DNA from 3 places in the Salicibibacter cibarius genome. Region 2 is predicted to be linked to each of the others. Evidence: riboswitches for the same ligand, from Rfam matches in the RefSeq annotation. Region 2 holds a riboswitch; each other region holds the start of a gene.
The links. A riboswitch is a leader RNA that binds a small molecule or an ion and turns the genes downstream of it on or off. The one in region 2 is predicted to bind thiamine pyrophosphate.
Positions count from the first base shown of each region.

Region 1: linked by a shared signal. The riboswitch ahead of HUG15_RS19570 (thiamine phosphate synthase) and the one ahead of HUG15_RS03565 (acetylornithine deacetylase) in region 2 are both predicted to bind thiamine pyrophosphate.
Region 3: linked by a shared signal. The riboswitch ahead of thiD (bifunctional hydroxymethylpyrimidine kinase/phosphomethylpyrimidine kinase) and the one ahead of HUG15_RS03565 (acetylornithine deacetylase) in region 2 are both predicted to bind thiamine pyrophosphate.

Region 1 covers NZ_CP054705.1:3,878,769-3,883,735, reverse strand. Annotated here, with positions in the region: gene HUG15_RS19580 (DinB family protein) at 1-438, shown strand, start outside; gene HUG15_RS19575 (nuclease-related domain-containing protein) at 544-1,527, shown strand; TPP riboswitch at 1,667-1,773, shown strand; gene HUG15_RS19570 (thiamine phosphate synthase) at 1,852-2,466, shown strand; gene thiO (glycine oxidase ThiO) at 2,453-3,595, shown strand; gene thiS (sulfur carrier protein ThiS) at 3,576-3,779, shown strand; gene HUG15_RS19555 (thiazole synthase) at 3,782-4,546, shown strand; gene HUG15_RS19550 (ThiF family adenylyltransferase) at 4,539-4,967, shown strand, end outside.
Region 2 covers NZ_CP054705.1:673,498-678,464, reverse strand. Annotated here, with positions in the region: gene HUG15_RS03585 (NRAMP family divalent metal transporter) at 1-84, opposite strand, end outside; partial or broken gene HUG15_RS03580 (D-glutamate cyclase family protein) at 96-311, opposite strand; gene HUG15_RS03575 (5-oxoprolinase subunit C family protein) at 457-1,467, opposite strand; partial or broken gene pxpB (5-oxoprolinase subunit PxpB) at 1,475-2,197, opposite strand; TPP riboswitch at 2,420-2,522, shown strand; gene HUG15_RS03565 (acetylornithine deacetylase) at 2,588-3,859, shown strand; gene tenA (thiaminase II) at 3,859-4,536, shown strand; gene HUG15_RS03555 (DUF6155 family protein) at 4,900-4,967, opposite strand, start outside.
Region 3 covers NZ_CP054705.1:790,703-795,669, reverse strand. Annotated here, with positions in the region: gene nagA (N-acetylglucosamine-6-phosphate deacetylase) at 1-713, opposite strand, end outside; gene HUG15_RS04070 (hypothetical protein) at 1,157-1,438, shown strand; gene HUG15_RS04065 (winged helix-turn-helix domain-containing protein) at 1,467-2,651, opposite strand; gene thiD (bifunctional hydroxymethylpyrimidine kinase/phosphomethylpyrimidine kinase) at 2,664-3,485, opposite strand; TPP riboswitch at 3,689-3,790, opposite strand; gene HUG15_RS04055 (IS4 family transposase) at 4,022-4,967, shown strand, end outside.

The DNA.
Region 1 (4,967 bases), 1.3 Mb from region 2:
AACCATTGGTTCGCATGCCTTCAGCAGGCGCTCGCGGGAGTAACGGATGAGCAAGCAAATTGGAAACGAGAGGAAACCGACCATAGCATTCATGAAATCGTCAATCATCTTATTGTATATAATAATCGTTGTCTGGAACGGTTCAAAGGTGAGCCTGTTCCCCCTATTGAGGAAGGGAATGAAACGACTTTTCGAAGCGGGGAAAATCGGGATTGGTCGGTCACCGTGGCCCAGTTAACAACGATGATGGATGAATGGCTGCACACCATTGATGGGACAACGGAATCCGATTGGCGAGCGCCCGTTCATGGAGAAAGCGGTGAGACGTGGGGGACGGAGCTCGCGAATATGATGATCCATACGAGTTACCACATCGGACAAATTGTATTTATTCGAAAACAGCAGGGGGCGTGGGATGTGGAAGAGGAGGCGCGTTGATCGTATTTAGCTGATAAATGGTTTGTTTTGGCTGATAAAACGGCCGATTTGGCTGATATATTCCGCTTTTCGGCTGATATCCTGCTGATATTCAATTGAAAGGGGGTGAAAACACTGATTGTCTTAAAAGAGCGAATACCACCCAAACAATTAATGGCACTGGAAGCAATGAAGCGACGTTTGTTGGAAAATCACCCCAGAATGGAGAAGGTATCCCGAGATCATCGTATGTGGGAAGTTGGCTATAAGGGCGAATGTTCTCTGGATTTTTACCTGAAACAGCTACCGGAAGGTGAATACTGGCTATTTTATGGGTTGTGCCTGAAAACGACAGATGGTGAGCAGTTTCAAATCGATACCATGTTGCTATCGAAACGGGTCGCCATTCTTTTGGAGATTAAGACGATTGCCGGGGAAATTTTATTTGATGAAGATATCCACCAATTTTCACGGACCTATCAAGGCGAGGTCAAAAGTTTTAGTCACCCATATATCCAGGTGGCAAGGCAGAGAACATTGCTCCGTCAATGGCTGAATGCGAGAGGCTATTTCAATCTGCCGGTTGCCCCTCTCGTCATTTCCGGCAACCCGTCAGCAACCTTGACCTTTAAAAATGCCCCGCGTCACTTCATGCAATCCATCGTACGTGCGGAGGTCTTGCCACAGAGAGTTCTGCAACTGAAAAAAGAAAACCCTGCTGATCAGTTATCCTCCTCTGCGCAAAAGGAATTATCACAGCAATTGCTTGACGGTCATCATGAGCAACCTGACAATGTCGTAGAAGCCTATAACATCAGTCGGTTCGACTTGCTCACCGGTGTTCACTGTCCGTCTTGTTTCAAGTTGTCCATGCAAAGGATCCATGGAAATGGATGGCATTGCCCTCGGTGTTCTTTTCGCCATAAAATGGCTCATGCTGAAAGTCTGAAAGACTATCGTATACTTTTCCAACCATCTATTTCGAACCGCGAAGCGCGAATTTTCCTCGATATCCCCTCTGCTTCAATTGTCCGCAAACTCCTCACCCAATTAGAGCTTCCCATACAAGGAAAAAATAAAAGCCGGCGGTATATGCTTACTGACCTTTAAATGGCTGATATAATGCTGATTTTCGCTGATAAATTGTCCGATTTGGCTGATATACGCCCGGTTTCCGCTGATATACGCCCCTTCCGCCGATAAAAATTGACGTATTTTCCTGGTTGCGTGTATAATATAGTTAAATAAGCATTTCTACTGGGGGTGCCCTGCCGGGGCTGAGATGAGGAGAACCTCGAACCCTTGGAACCTGATCTGGATGATAAAGCCAGCGGAGGAAAGTAGATGAAGAACGGGAATCATTCTTTCTGCTGTCCTTTGCTGTCTCAAGGACGGCTTTTTGTCGTGCCTTGAAGGCTGGTAAGGAGGTAAACTGTGACTTGGCATTTAATTACGACGAACAACCTGCCGTTTCACATGCAAATAAGGCAGTTACGGCATGCATTGAAAAATATTGACATCGTTCATATTCGCGATAAGGAAGCTTCGCTGCAGCGGTTGAAACAACAAATTGACCAACTTTGTAAAATTGGCCTGCGGCGCGAGCAAATTATCCTCAACGAGCATGCAGAGGCAGCGGCCGCGTGGGAGTTAGGGGGTGTGCACTTGCCGAGCCATTCCCCGCTGACGGCAAAAGAAATAAAAAAAGAAGCGCCGCATTTGCAAGTGGGGGCGTCGGTTCATAATCTCGGGGAAGCCAAAGCCCGGGCTGAAGAAGGTGCGGACTATCTTTATTACGGGCATGTATATCCGAGCGCGAGCAAACCCGACGTCCCGCCCCGGGGGGTTGAGGCATTGCAATCGGTTGTGCAAGCGGTTAGCGTCCCTGTGCTGGCAATCGGAGGTATTACCCGTGACCGTTTAGGCGGGATAGCCCATACCGGCGCTTCGGGCATTGCGCTGATTTCAGGTTTTTGGGAAGCGGAAAAACCGGAAGAAGAAGCAAGCCATTTTAATCGCTTCGGGCAGTTTAGCTATGAAACGATATGAATCCTACGATCTGATAATCGTCGGTGCAGGGATAATAGGACTTGCGATTGCGTATTACGGCACACGGGCAGGGTTGAAAACACTAATTCTTGACCGTGGAAATGCGGCAAAAGGCACAACTTCGGCAGCCGCCGGTATGTTGGGGGTGCAAGTGGAACTGCAGTCACGGACGCCTTTGTACCCCCTTGCGAAAAAAAGCCGGCAATTGTACGCGCAGTTGGCCGAGGAACTAATGGAACAAACGGGGACCTCCATTGGCCGAACGGTTTCCGGCGCGATTAAACCGGCTTTTTCGCCGGAAGAATGGAAAAAATTAACTGAAATTGAACGATGGCAAACGGCTGCCGGGGAATCGGTGCAATGCTTAACGGCTGCACAATTGTACGAACATCTTCCTTTCCTTGCCGATGGGGCAACGGGTGCCCTTTATTTTCCCGAAGAAGCGCACGTGGAACCTGTGCAAACAGCCGCTGCCTTTCGACAAGCAGCGGTCCTTCAAGGCGCTGAATTGAAAACGTATACCGGCGTATGCTCGCTGCTTCAAAATGGTGATCAATGCGAAGGGGTCATGTCGACAAGCGGCGAGGAATTTTATGGCGAACACGTTGTTTTGGCAACCGGTCCCGATTTGCTTGAGCTTTCCGCGGATCGAACCCTGCCGATTGAAGGGGTGAAAGGAGAGGCGATTCGCGTACAAGGGAAACGCCCGCTCGTAACGAAGACGTTGTATCATGAACACTTCTATTTCGTGCCGAAGCCAAATGGCGAAACGCTCATCGGCGCGACTTCCGGCTTATCACGCGATCGAAGAGCAACGGTGCAAGGCATCGGTGAAGTGCTTCGGCGGGCGCGACAACTCGTTCCTGAAGTGGCGCGCGCGGAAATCACGAAAATGTGGGCGGGCGTTCGTCCGCAAACGACGGATGACCTTCCTCTGATGGGGCCTCATCCGTCCATCCGTGGCTGTTGGCTCTGTAGTGGCCACGGACGTAACGGCATTTTATTGGCGCCGGCTTCCGGGAAGGAGATGGTTGCCGCGATTACGAGTGGAAAGGCGGAAGTTTTGCAGGCGTTTCAGCCTGATCGAAACATTAAAGGGGGAATGAATCGTGAATATCAAAGTCAATGAAGAAACGATGGATGTTCCTGCAGATGTGGAAACGATTGAAGATTTTCGCATGTATTATAATTTAGCGGATAAAAAGGCCATGATTGAACACAACGAGGTCGCGCTCAAGCCTGACGAATATGAAAAAACGGCGCTCGCCGAGGGTGATCAAATACTCGTTGTCCGTTTTGTAGGGGGAGGATGAACATGTTGAAAATAGGGGATCGAACGTTTCGGTCACGATTGTTATTGGGGACCGGAACGTTTCCGGATGTTGATGTGCAACGGAAAGCCGTGCAAGCGTCGGAGACGGAGATTTTGACGTTTGCAGTCGCTAAAATGAATTTGGATGACAGTGATGATGATCTCGTTTCGGAGCTGCAACCGGATACGTTTTCCATGTTACCGAACACAGCCGGGGCAAAAACGGCGGAAGAAGCCGTTCGCATTGCAAAACTTGCTCGCGCTTCGGGATTGAGCGACATGGTTAAAGTCGAAGTGATTGGGGATGATCAAACCCTTTTGCCTGATGCCGTTGAAACGTATCGGGCGACGGAAATGCTTTTGGAAGAAGGGTTTATCACCCTGCCGTACATTGCCGATGACCCCGTGCTTGCCCGCAAGTTGGAAGAGTTGGGTGCGCATGCGGTGATGCCGGGGGCTGCGCCTATCGGCACGGGGCGCGGGATTTTGAACCCGCTTCACTTATCCTACATCGTGGAACAAGCGAACGTCCCTGTGATCGTCGACGCCGGGATCGGCGCGCCGTCCCATGCTTCATTGGCGATGGAAATGGGAGCGGATGCCGTGTTATTGAATCGTGCGGTTTCGCAAGCCGATGAGCCTGTGAAAATGGCGGAGGCGATGAAGCTGGCCATTCAAGCGGGGCGTTTAAGCTATGAGGCCGGTCGCATTCCGGTGAAACGTTTTGCGAAGGCAAGCAGCCCTCAGGAAGGTGTGTTCCATGGTTGATCGTTACGACCGGCAAACGCGTTTTGAGCCGCTCGGAACAGACGGGCAAGATCGCATTCGCGCCGCGCATGTGCTGCTCGTCGGTTGCGGCGCGCTCGGCACGTCCATTGCCGATACGCTTGTGAGAGCGGGAATAGGTAAAATCACAATCATTGACCGTGATTATGTAGAGCTTCATAATCTCCACCGTCAGCGGCTTTTCACAGAAGAAGATGCCGAGCAAAAAGTGGCCAAAGCCAAAGCTGCCGCCCGCGACCTCAAGAAAGTGAATGCGGATGTGGAGATTGACGCCTACGTCCGTGATTTCCAGGCGGACGAAGCGGCTAAGTTTGTGCCCGAGGTTGATTTGATTATGGATGGTTCCGACAATTTTGAAGTTCGAATGTTGCTAAATGATGCAGCTTACCGGTACGGTGTGCCT
Region 2 (4,967 bases):
CGTGGCCATTAAGAAAATTGCGCCGCGTAAAAACTTATTTCGCTCTTTACTGCTCATGGGGTGGCCTAACCCATTTGTCGTCATGAGATCCCCTCCTAAAGTACGCCGAGTGTCTCATTCTTCACGTCAGTAATGAACATATACCCCGGGAGCATGCGTAATCATGAGATCTGGTTTGCTTGCCATCGCAACGGCTTGCGGTGTGACCCCACACGCCCAAAAACCGGATCTTCACCCTCTCTTATAGACACAGCTTGTCCAAAATCCAGTGCGTCTATGTTTGAGATACCGATAAATGCAGGATTACCAATAGGAGTCTTTTTTGCTATTCCGTTGCCTTTAAAAAGTTCAATTTCCATTTCATCGTTTTTCACTTTTAAATGTTCTAGCCCTTGCTCATTCAATGTTTGCATTAACACTTACAATTCTGCAACATTGTACATTTTTCTCCCCCTTTTAATGACTGCCCCATTTTAAAGCAATCCCTATTTTTCTTTCACGCATTGCTCGGGCCTGTTTTAAATAAAGTGTTTCAGCTTCTTGAAAGGTAATCGGTTCAAACATTACTTTTTCATTCGGCCGGAACTGGGCAACCCGCCCTAAATCAACCGCTGCCACTTGTGCAAAGCGCGGATAGCCACCTGTCGTCTGCCGATCAGCCATTAAAACGATCGGTTGGCCGTCACTCGGAACTTGCACCGTTCCAAACGCGACAGGCTCCGATAAGAGACTAAAAGATTCTTGGCGTTCGATGGGAGCGTCTTCTTCTGCTTGCAACCGATACCCCATACGGTCCGATTGCGTCGAAACTGTAAACGATTGTTGAAAAAATCGTTCCCGACTCTTCGCTGTAAACTGCTTAAAGTGGGTACCGGGAAACGCCCTTATTTTTTGTTGTCCACGGTCGAGCAGACTGCCATTTGCCCCCCAATTTTCTGCAAATACGCTTCCGTCTGCTTTTTGGGAAATCTGTTCAAAACGCCTATTTGCTTCTCTATCCTTTTCCCCTACATGTAACCGATCCCCTTTTTTAAGTGGCCGGCCTTCCAAACCCCCGATTCCCGCACGCACATACGTACTCTTACTATTCATCACTACAGGTACATCTAGACTACCCGCAACCGCCAGATAAGCACGATAACCGAGGGCAACCGGTTTAAACGCAAGCGTACTTTCGGCAGGGACAAAAAGAGGCACCCCAAGTGAGTAAGCCGTACCATTGACTGTTGGTACCATGCCTCCACCTGTTACCGCTATAAGGCTATCCCTCTCGACCTTGACCTCCGGACCGTTCATCGTCATTTCAAGCACGGCTTCATTTTCATGATTGCCCACGATGGCATTTGCACTTTGCAAAGCGATACGATCCATCGCGCCGCTCTCCAAAACCCCTTGCTGCAAAAAACCAATTCGGCCTCGGTCTTGAATGGTCGTAAACAAGCCTGCTTTCAAGATAAATAAACTCACATGTCCCCTCCTCGTACACTTCAAACTCCGTGCGCGTAATTGCCTTAAAATAAACCATGTCCCCGGACTTCAGCAAGCTCGGTTGTTCCCGGTTCGGATCAAACATTTTAAGGGGTGTTTGCCCGATCAGCTGCCATCCTCCCGGTGTCTCAAGCGGATACACTCCTGTTTGAATGCCGGCGATCCCGACAGCACCGGCGGGGATTTTTGTTCGTGGTTCACTCCTTCGCGGCGTAGCAATCTTTTTTGACATCCCACCGAGAAAAGAAAAGCCGGGAGCAAAACCGATCATGTATACCAGATACTCGCCGCTTGTATGAATTCGGATCACTTCTTCTTCAGAAAGGCCGTTCTCCTTCGCCACATGGGACAAATCGGGACCAAAAGCTTCTTCATAACAAACGGGGATCGTTACGACATCCCCCATACCGTCGTCCCCCGTCGTCTCCCCTATCTCATGAACTTTTTCCCGCAACTTTTCCATCACGTATGCACTCGGAGTATCTCTTTTCTCCATGATACGGAACACCTTTACCGGGTCGTAAAAGACGGTTAGACCAGTATAGCTCGGAACGCATTCGAGATACCATTCGAATGGAGCGTCTTCCAACAAGTCCATCATTTTTTTTGTACGTTTATGGATTTCCGGATCAATTTCCGTTCCAAAAACAATATTGATCGCGGTTTCTGATAACACGTATAGTTCCGGTTTTTTTTCCTGCGCAGACATAAAGGCCCCCTCTCACCTTCCCTTACCAGTATAAATTTGAGTTTCCCATTTGTTTTATTTTTGATAATTACCCCTGTGGCCGATCACTACAGCCATATTATACCTTTAGAAAATGATTGTTATCCTTTTCCCTTATGCATACCCAATCAAACGATCGACAGGAAATATTTGATTATTTCTTTTATTGGTGATACTATATTATAAGAATACAATATCAAGAAAACAAACCACTAGGGGTGCTTTTATTAGCTGAGAGAGACGCAGTCTCGACCCTTATTCACCTGATCCAGTTCGCACTGGCGGAGGGAAGTGGGCTGATGACGTATAGTATAGTTTCCGGCATCGCCACTTCCTATGATGGGAAGTGGTTTTTATTTTGGGGGGAAAAAAATGAAAACGCTCATTCAACAAGTGGAAAAGCGCAGAGATGAGTTAATTGGCTTGCTATCGGATTTGATCGCGTTTCGCACACCTGCCCCACCGGCCAGAAACACGGATGAGATTCAAAGCTACATAGCCGACAAACTCCAAACAATAGGTTTCGATGTAGACCAATGGGACGTTTATCCCGGGGATCCGAATGTTGTTGGCACACGAACAGGATCCCATTCAGAAGATTTTCAAAGTCTAATATTGAATGGGCATATTGATGTTGCTTCGGTGGAAGAAAACGAGGGCTGGGAAACGCCTCCATTTGAAGCAGTCATACGAGACCGAACGCTCTTCGGACGGGGATCAGCAGATATGAAAGGAGGTATTGCCGCCTGTTTATTCGCACTTCAACTGTTGCACGAGAATGACGTCGATCTTCGCGGAGACGTGTTACTGCAGTCTGTGATTGGCGAAGAAGTTGGAGAGGCCGGCACGAAGCAGTGTTGCGAACGTGACTATGGAGCAGATTTCGCCATAGTAGCTGACACGAGTGATTGCGAGCTTCACGGACAAGGTGGTGTGATCACAGGCTGGGTAACGGTGAAAAGCCCGGCGACCCACCATGATGGCACACGTCAACGCATGGTCCACGCCGGCGGTGGATTGCGAGCGGCAAGTGCCATTGAAAAAATGAATAAACTGATCACAGCACTACAGGAATTAGAGCGCGATTGGGCGATAAACAAATCATATCCCGGTTTCACCCCGGGCACAAATACCATCAACCCCGCTGTGATTGAAGGTGGGCGCCATGCCGCTTTCGTGGCTGACGAATGTAGACTATGGATCACCGTTCATTTCTATCCGGATGAAAGCGCTGATTCCGTGGCAAAAGAAATCGAAGATCATCTTTTGGCAACGGCAAACGCCGATCTCTGGATGAAAGATCATCCGCCTACGTTTCAATGGGGCGGCGGGTCGATGATTGAAGAGCGCGGCGAGGTATTTCCGTCTTTTTCTATTGATGAAGATCATGCAGCTGTCAATGACTTGATGGAAGCACATGAGCAAACATTTTCAGAACCTGCAAAAATATCCATGTCCCCATCCGTCAATGACGGTGGTTGGCTCGCCGAGGCCGGCATTCCCACGGTATGCTACGGCCCCGGAAAATTGGAACATGCGCATGCCGTTAATGAACACATCGACATCGATCAATTGCTAGACTACACGAAAACACTGCTCCGCTTCATCGTTAAGTGGTGTAATCAACCAAAGGAGAGATCATAATGACATTCAGCAAGCGCATTCGAAAAACCGCGGACCCGATCTGGAAAGCAAGTCATGAACATCCCTTTGTACAGGGAATCGGGCGCGGCACATTGGACATTGAATCTTTTAAATTTTTCATGTGCCAGGATTACAAATACTTAATTGAGTATTCCCGCGTCATGGCCATGGGCACCGTTCTTGCGCCAGATTTGGAAACGATGTCAGGATTCGCTAAAGCCCTCGATGATACTTTGAACATGGAAATGGACTTACATCGCTCCTACGCCGAACGACTCGGCATTTCCAGCGAAAATCTTGAGGAAACGGTCCCCGGGCCTGTCACCCTTGCTTATAGTGGTTACATGATGGCGGAAGCGCAAAAGGGTTCCATCGCAGAACTGATCGCCGCTATCCTTCCATGCGCTTGGAGCTATTATGAAATTGGCATCGAACTCGCTAAAATCCCCGGCGCCACCGAACACGAACAATACGGCGAATGGGTGCGGATGTATGCGTCCGATGAATTTGGCGAAATTGGCGATTGGTTGATCAGGAAGCTTGATGAGCTCACGGAAGGCAAACCCGAAGCGGAGCTGGACCGACTGGAGGCTATTTTTCTGAACACGAGCCGCTATGAGTTTATGTTTTGGGATATGGCTTATAATCGGGAAGGATGGCCTGAAGAGATCGTATAGTGAATAATGGCATCCTTTGTGGCAGGGCTAGCGCAACGTTTCAAGAGTTCTTTCCTGCACAAAAAATCCAGCTGCAACTGAGGACTCAACATGCTATTTTTTGACCCCGATCAGTCCTCAGGTGCGATAGTAGAGAGGACTCAAAAGATGGGTTGTTGTCCTTAGCAGTCCTCAGGCCTGGCAACTGAGGACTCTAAAGGCTGTTTTTAAACCCGGTCAGTCCTCAGGTGCGATAGTGGAGGACTCTAAAGATGGGTTGTTGTCCTTAGCAGTCCTCAAAGAATCGGGAGATATGTGAATAGGCGTTTTGGGAAGAACTTCTGATATAGACCACTGGCCCCGCTACATTAAACATCTCCGTAGTCATTCCACCCAAGGTAGCGAATAATACATGTCACTCAACCCATCATGAAATCCCCAGCCAAGACCAT
Region 3 (4,967 bases), 120 kb from region 2:
TCGCGATGGTGAAAGCCGCGCATCCCGTTGTAAAGATGGGTGATGTGCTTTGCGCCGGCTGCCACCGCTGTCTTCATTTCCCCGTAGGTTGCATCCGAGTGGCCAATGGAAGGGATCACGCCTGTTTCACTTATATAGGCCGTTAAATCCAGCCCACCCAACATTTCCGGTGCGTAGGTGACTATTCGGATAGTGCCGTCGGCTTCCCGTTGAAAAGCTTTGTAAAGATCAAGGTCATTACTTATAATATGTTCCTCCGGCTGCGCACCTTTTCTCTTGACGTTGATAAAAGGTCCTTCCAAATGAAAGCCCAACAATTCAGCAACGCCTGCTTCCCTTTGCCGGTGGTAATAAACAGCTCCTGTCTGCAACGCCCGCGTGATGTTTTCTTTCTCTTGCGTAATCGTCGTCGCCAAATACGCGGTCGTACCTTCAGACGGCAAAGAAGCCCCTAACGTTTCAAACACTTCTTGGCTGCCGTCCATCACATCGACCCCGTATCCGCCATGGGTGTGAATGTCAATAAACCCGGGAAACGCAAGCATGTTCTCTCTGTACATCCGCCTCGGGATTCCGGGAAAATCGTCGTCTTTTAAATCTTTCCCGACAGCAATGATCGTTTCATTTCGCAAAAAAATATATCCATTTATCCATACGTCATTTTTCATTATAAGTTTCATTCCATGCAAAATAACGTTTGATTGACGAGGCATTTTTTCTATCCCTCCATCTCTTTATCCCGGTGGTAATCGCACGTGCTCCCGAAGGCAGGCATCGGAAAATTTCTTGGCTGCCCTGACGGCTTTATTATGCTGTTCAACGACGCTTTGCCCCTAATTTTGAGATCAAAAATCGGACCTATTGATGCGGTTTTATCTTGATTCAAACCCTTTTAAAGACAAAATTTTAGGGTCACCCGAGATTTTGTCCTGTATTCACCGATTTTCAGGACAAAGCGCCCTACATTTCTCCTATTCCCGTATCCTTACGTTCTGAAATCCTGGCAACCGCTGAAAACAGATCGATAGACGTCTGCATATAGTCGATTGATACGGAGTTCGACCTTTTACACAACTTACGCACAAAAAATCCATCGTTTGTTTTCATGCTTTGCCGGGAAAGATAATTACATACGATGAAATAGGAGGATTCGGTCATGAAAGTAGACGCTTTACGAACAACAGATGGAAAGGTGTTCAATTTCCGTGTTGGTAATATTGAAGTAAAAGATAACGATGATTGGACCGGCACATTTCAAGGCGTTGAAGAGCAAAATTTAATCTTTGATGCCGTAAGTTCAAAAACACCGATGTATTTTGAGTTTGAAGCTGAAGGAGGCACTTATGAAGGTCGGGCGATTGTTGCGGATGTCGATGGCGAGAGTAAAGAAAACATTGTGACCTTGGAAAGCGCGGGGAACTTGGCAGAAAAAGGGTAATGCCTTGTTTCCCGACCGATCGTCACGTTTACTTCTTCACCCCCGTGACTCGGACGTCCTCTGCACCGAGACGTTCCCCCATGCGTCTGGCCCCGCGCTCCACTAGTTCCGCACGCGTTTTTGACCATTTCCGGGAAGGTTCTTCATGGACATGAATAGAAAACCTCCCATGGTCACGGTCAAAAAACGGATCTGCCCGTCCGATCAGCTGATCATCCAGCAGGATTGGAAGTGCGTATGGACCATAGCGCCGCTTGTGTTGCGGTATATAAATTTCCCAACGATACGTGAAATCGAATAAATCTTCCAAGCGCGTTCTGCGCCACAACAAATTATCGAGGGGTGGCAAAAAAGAGACGGCATTGTTGACGCGCTCATTGTGTGCTTCGTATGCAAGTAGCTGTTCAGCTTCTTCTTGCAACACTGTGTATCGCCCGGTCGCGCCCTCGATATCCACCGGGGTGAGCGTGCCATCAGAGATAAAGCCGTCCACCCAGTCCTTACGCTCCTTAGCTGTCATACGCTGCCAACCAAATCGCGGATCGCTGTCATCGATCAGGCGGTATGCGCGCAAGTATTTGTGCACAAGTCTTCGGTCCGCTTCTTTTTCGCTGATCGCTTCTGCTTCTTGTTGCCAGGCCGCGGGAATAACATCTTCGCTCAAAGCAAAATAGCGCTCAGACCCTTGTCTGCCACATACTTGAATGGCACCGGTTTCAAACAGGACTCGAAGCACATGACTCGTTTCTTTCGTTGTCGCGTGCGTTGGTTGGTCCCAGGCACCGACAACCTTTTTATCTGAAGCAAAGGCCTTGGATGGCAACGGGCCTTGATCTGCTAACGCTTGGCGGATCATACGTTCCACATCTTGATACAGATGCCTTTTCGATGCCCATTCCCGCTCACTCGTTTTTATTTTCCCTTTAAAAATCGGATAGTCCTCCATTGGGAGTAAACAAGCTGCATTGGCAAAATATTCAAAAGCATGCCCTTCCCACAATTGGCGTTCGAGTTCTTGCCGATTGTATTTTTCCAAACGATTGAAAAATACAAGGTGGTGATTACGCTCAATGATCGCCACCGGATCCAATTGCACGCATTCCAATTGGCGAAGTGCTGTCGCCACATTCGAGTCGAGTGCACCATAATTATTCAGACCTGATTTCGCGAGAAGGAACCGCCGTGCTGCCTTTTTGCTGACTTGAATGGCCATGTTTCGCGCTCCTTACACTTTGATCGGGGGTTGAACGTCAGACCAGCGATGCCCCCAATGATTCGTCGGTCCTTGCCCTTTTCCGATATTGAGCGGATTTGAGATCGCGGCAGTGATATATGCTTTGCCAATTTTCACCGCTTCATAGAGGGACTTTCCGTTCGCCAGGCCGGCTGTAATAACCGCTGCATACGTACAACCGCTTCCGTGCGTGTGTTTCGTATCAAAGCGTTTCGCCGAGAATTTTTCAAACGTTTGGCCATCATACAGATAATCATCGGCCTCGCCTTCATAATGCCCGCCTTTGATCAATGCAGCGCTCGTCCCATATTCCTCTACGAGTATCCGCCCGGCTTCTTTCATATCGTCGACCGTCTTGATCGTTCGATTTGTCAACGCCTCCGCTTCCGGCAAATTCGGCGTCACGACCGTTGCCAAAGGAAGAAGCTCTTTCGCAATCGTCTCCCTGGCCGATTCCGAAATGAGCGCGTGTCCACTGGACGCAATCATTACGGGGTCAAGGACATAATTGGCGACATTTGCTTCCCTTATTTTTTTGGCTGTCAACGTCATTACTTCCGGATTGGAAAGCATCCCCGATTTCACCGCATCCGGAGATATATCTTCAAATACCGCGTCAAATTGGCTTTCCACAAAATCAAGTTCTAGATCCACAAATGACTTTACTCCGAGCGTATTCTGGCTGACGACTGATGTGATCACACTCATCCCGTATACGCCGATCTCCTGGAACGTTTTCAAATCCGCGTGAATACCGGCTCCTCCGCTCGGATCCGTCCCTGCCACCGTTAATGCTTTTGCTATTTCTGTCATGTCCGCGCCCTCCTTCGGCTCTCGGCACGAAACCAGCGTTGCCCTTCAATTTAGAAAAACTTGACTTATCGCTAAAGATGGCGAGGGGCAAAGTTTTTCTTAATACTATCATCCGAACAATTTATACTTTCTGAGAGTGTAAAAAAACACCTTCGGACGGAAGGTGGCGGCGCATAGGACAAGAATCAAGTGCTCTCTTCGCTTACGTCCCGAAGCCACTTTCCTCCGCCGGTACTCCCCGGATCAGGTTCGAAGGGTTGAAGCAATCACTTCTCTCAGCGCTGTACGCACCCCTAGTGGTTTTTTCTTTTCCTTTATTCTATCATAATTATGCGGGATCTTCATATTTTTTCTCACACTCAAGAAATCCACTTTCTCCTGAAAACATGATATAATGGACTCGAGTTTCGCACCCTGATAAATCAATAAAAAAACACCATGAAAATGGATGAAAAAACGTAAAAAACCCGCATGAACACAGGGCTTTTGGTATAATTAAGGTACCAATCCAAATCATGCCAAAAGGACGTGTTACCATGCGGGGAAAAACCAAAGAGATTGAAAAAGTGATTCAAACTCATAGTTTTTCAATTGATTCAATTATAAGGGATGTTATGAAAACGTTCAACTTTCGTTCCCTTTGTCACAAGGTCGGATTGAAGAAAGAGCAAGGATATCCGGTTGCAGATATCATCACCTTACTATTGGTGTTTCCACTGATGTTTTTGAACAGCGTCAATGCCTTCTACAAAAGTGGATACAAACAGGTCACCAAAATGCAAAAGGATACGATTTATCGCTTGAAAAACCACGCCCGGATGCCTTGGCGCAACCTGCTTCTTCATGTGTCTAAGCAGTTTCAATCTTTGGTTAACCCTGATCAGGACGTGGACGATAAGTCGGCTTTTATCTTTGATGATACGATGGACGAGCGTGTTGGCCGCCGGATTGAAGAGGTTTCTTACGTCCACGACCATGTGGCCGGACGCAAGAAATCCAAAGCAACGCTCGGGTTCAAAAATCTCACCATGGGACTCTTTGATGGGAAAAGCTTTAACCCGCTTGATTTCAGTCTTCATTCTGAAAAGAAGCTATACAAGAAACAGCGGAAAGAGCAATATCAAAAGAAGCGTGATCCTCGCTCAAACGGTGCCAAGCGCAAGAAGGAATGCGATGTCGACAAAATCACGAATGCGATACGTATGCTCAAAAGAGCGGTGAAGCACGGTTTCAAAGCCAAGTATGTTCTCGTAGACAGTTGGTTTGCCAGCAAGGACTTTATCCGCACGTGCAGAGGGGTCAAAGATGGAGCGATGCACGTCATTTGTGCTGTCCGCAAGGACTGGAGAAAGTACCGTTACCAAGGGAAAGACATGCATGCGAAGGAACTGCTGAAAACCCTGAAAAGCGAAGGAAAAGAAAAACGTTGCCGCAAACGCAATACGCGTTATTATGAAGTCACCGTCTACTATCCCGGGATCG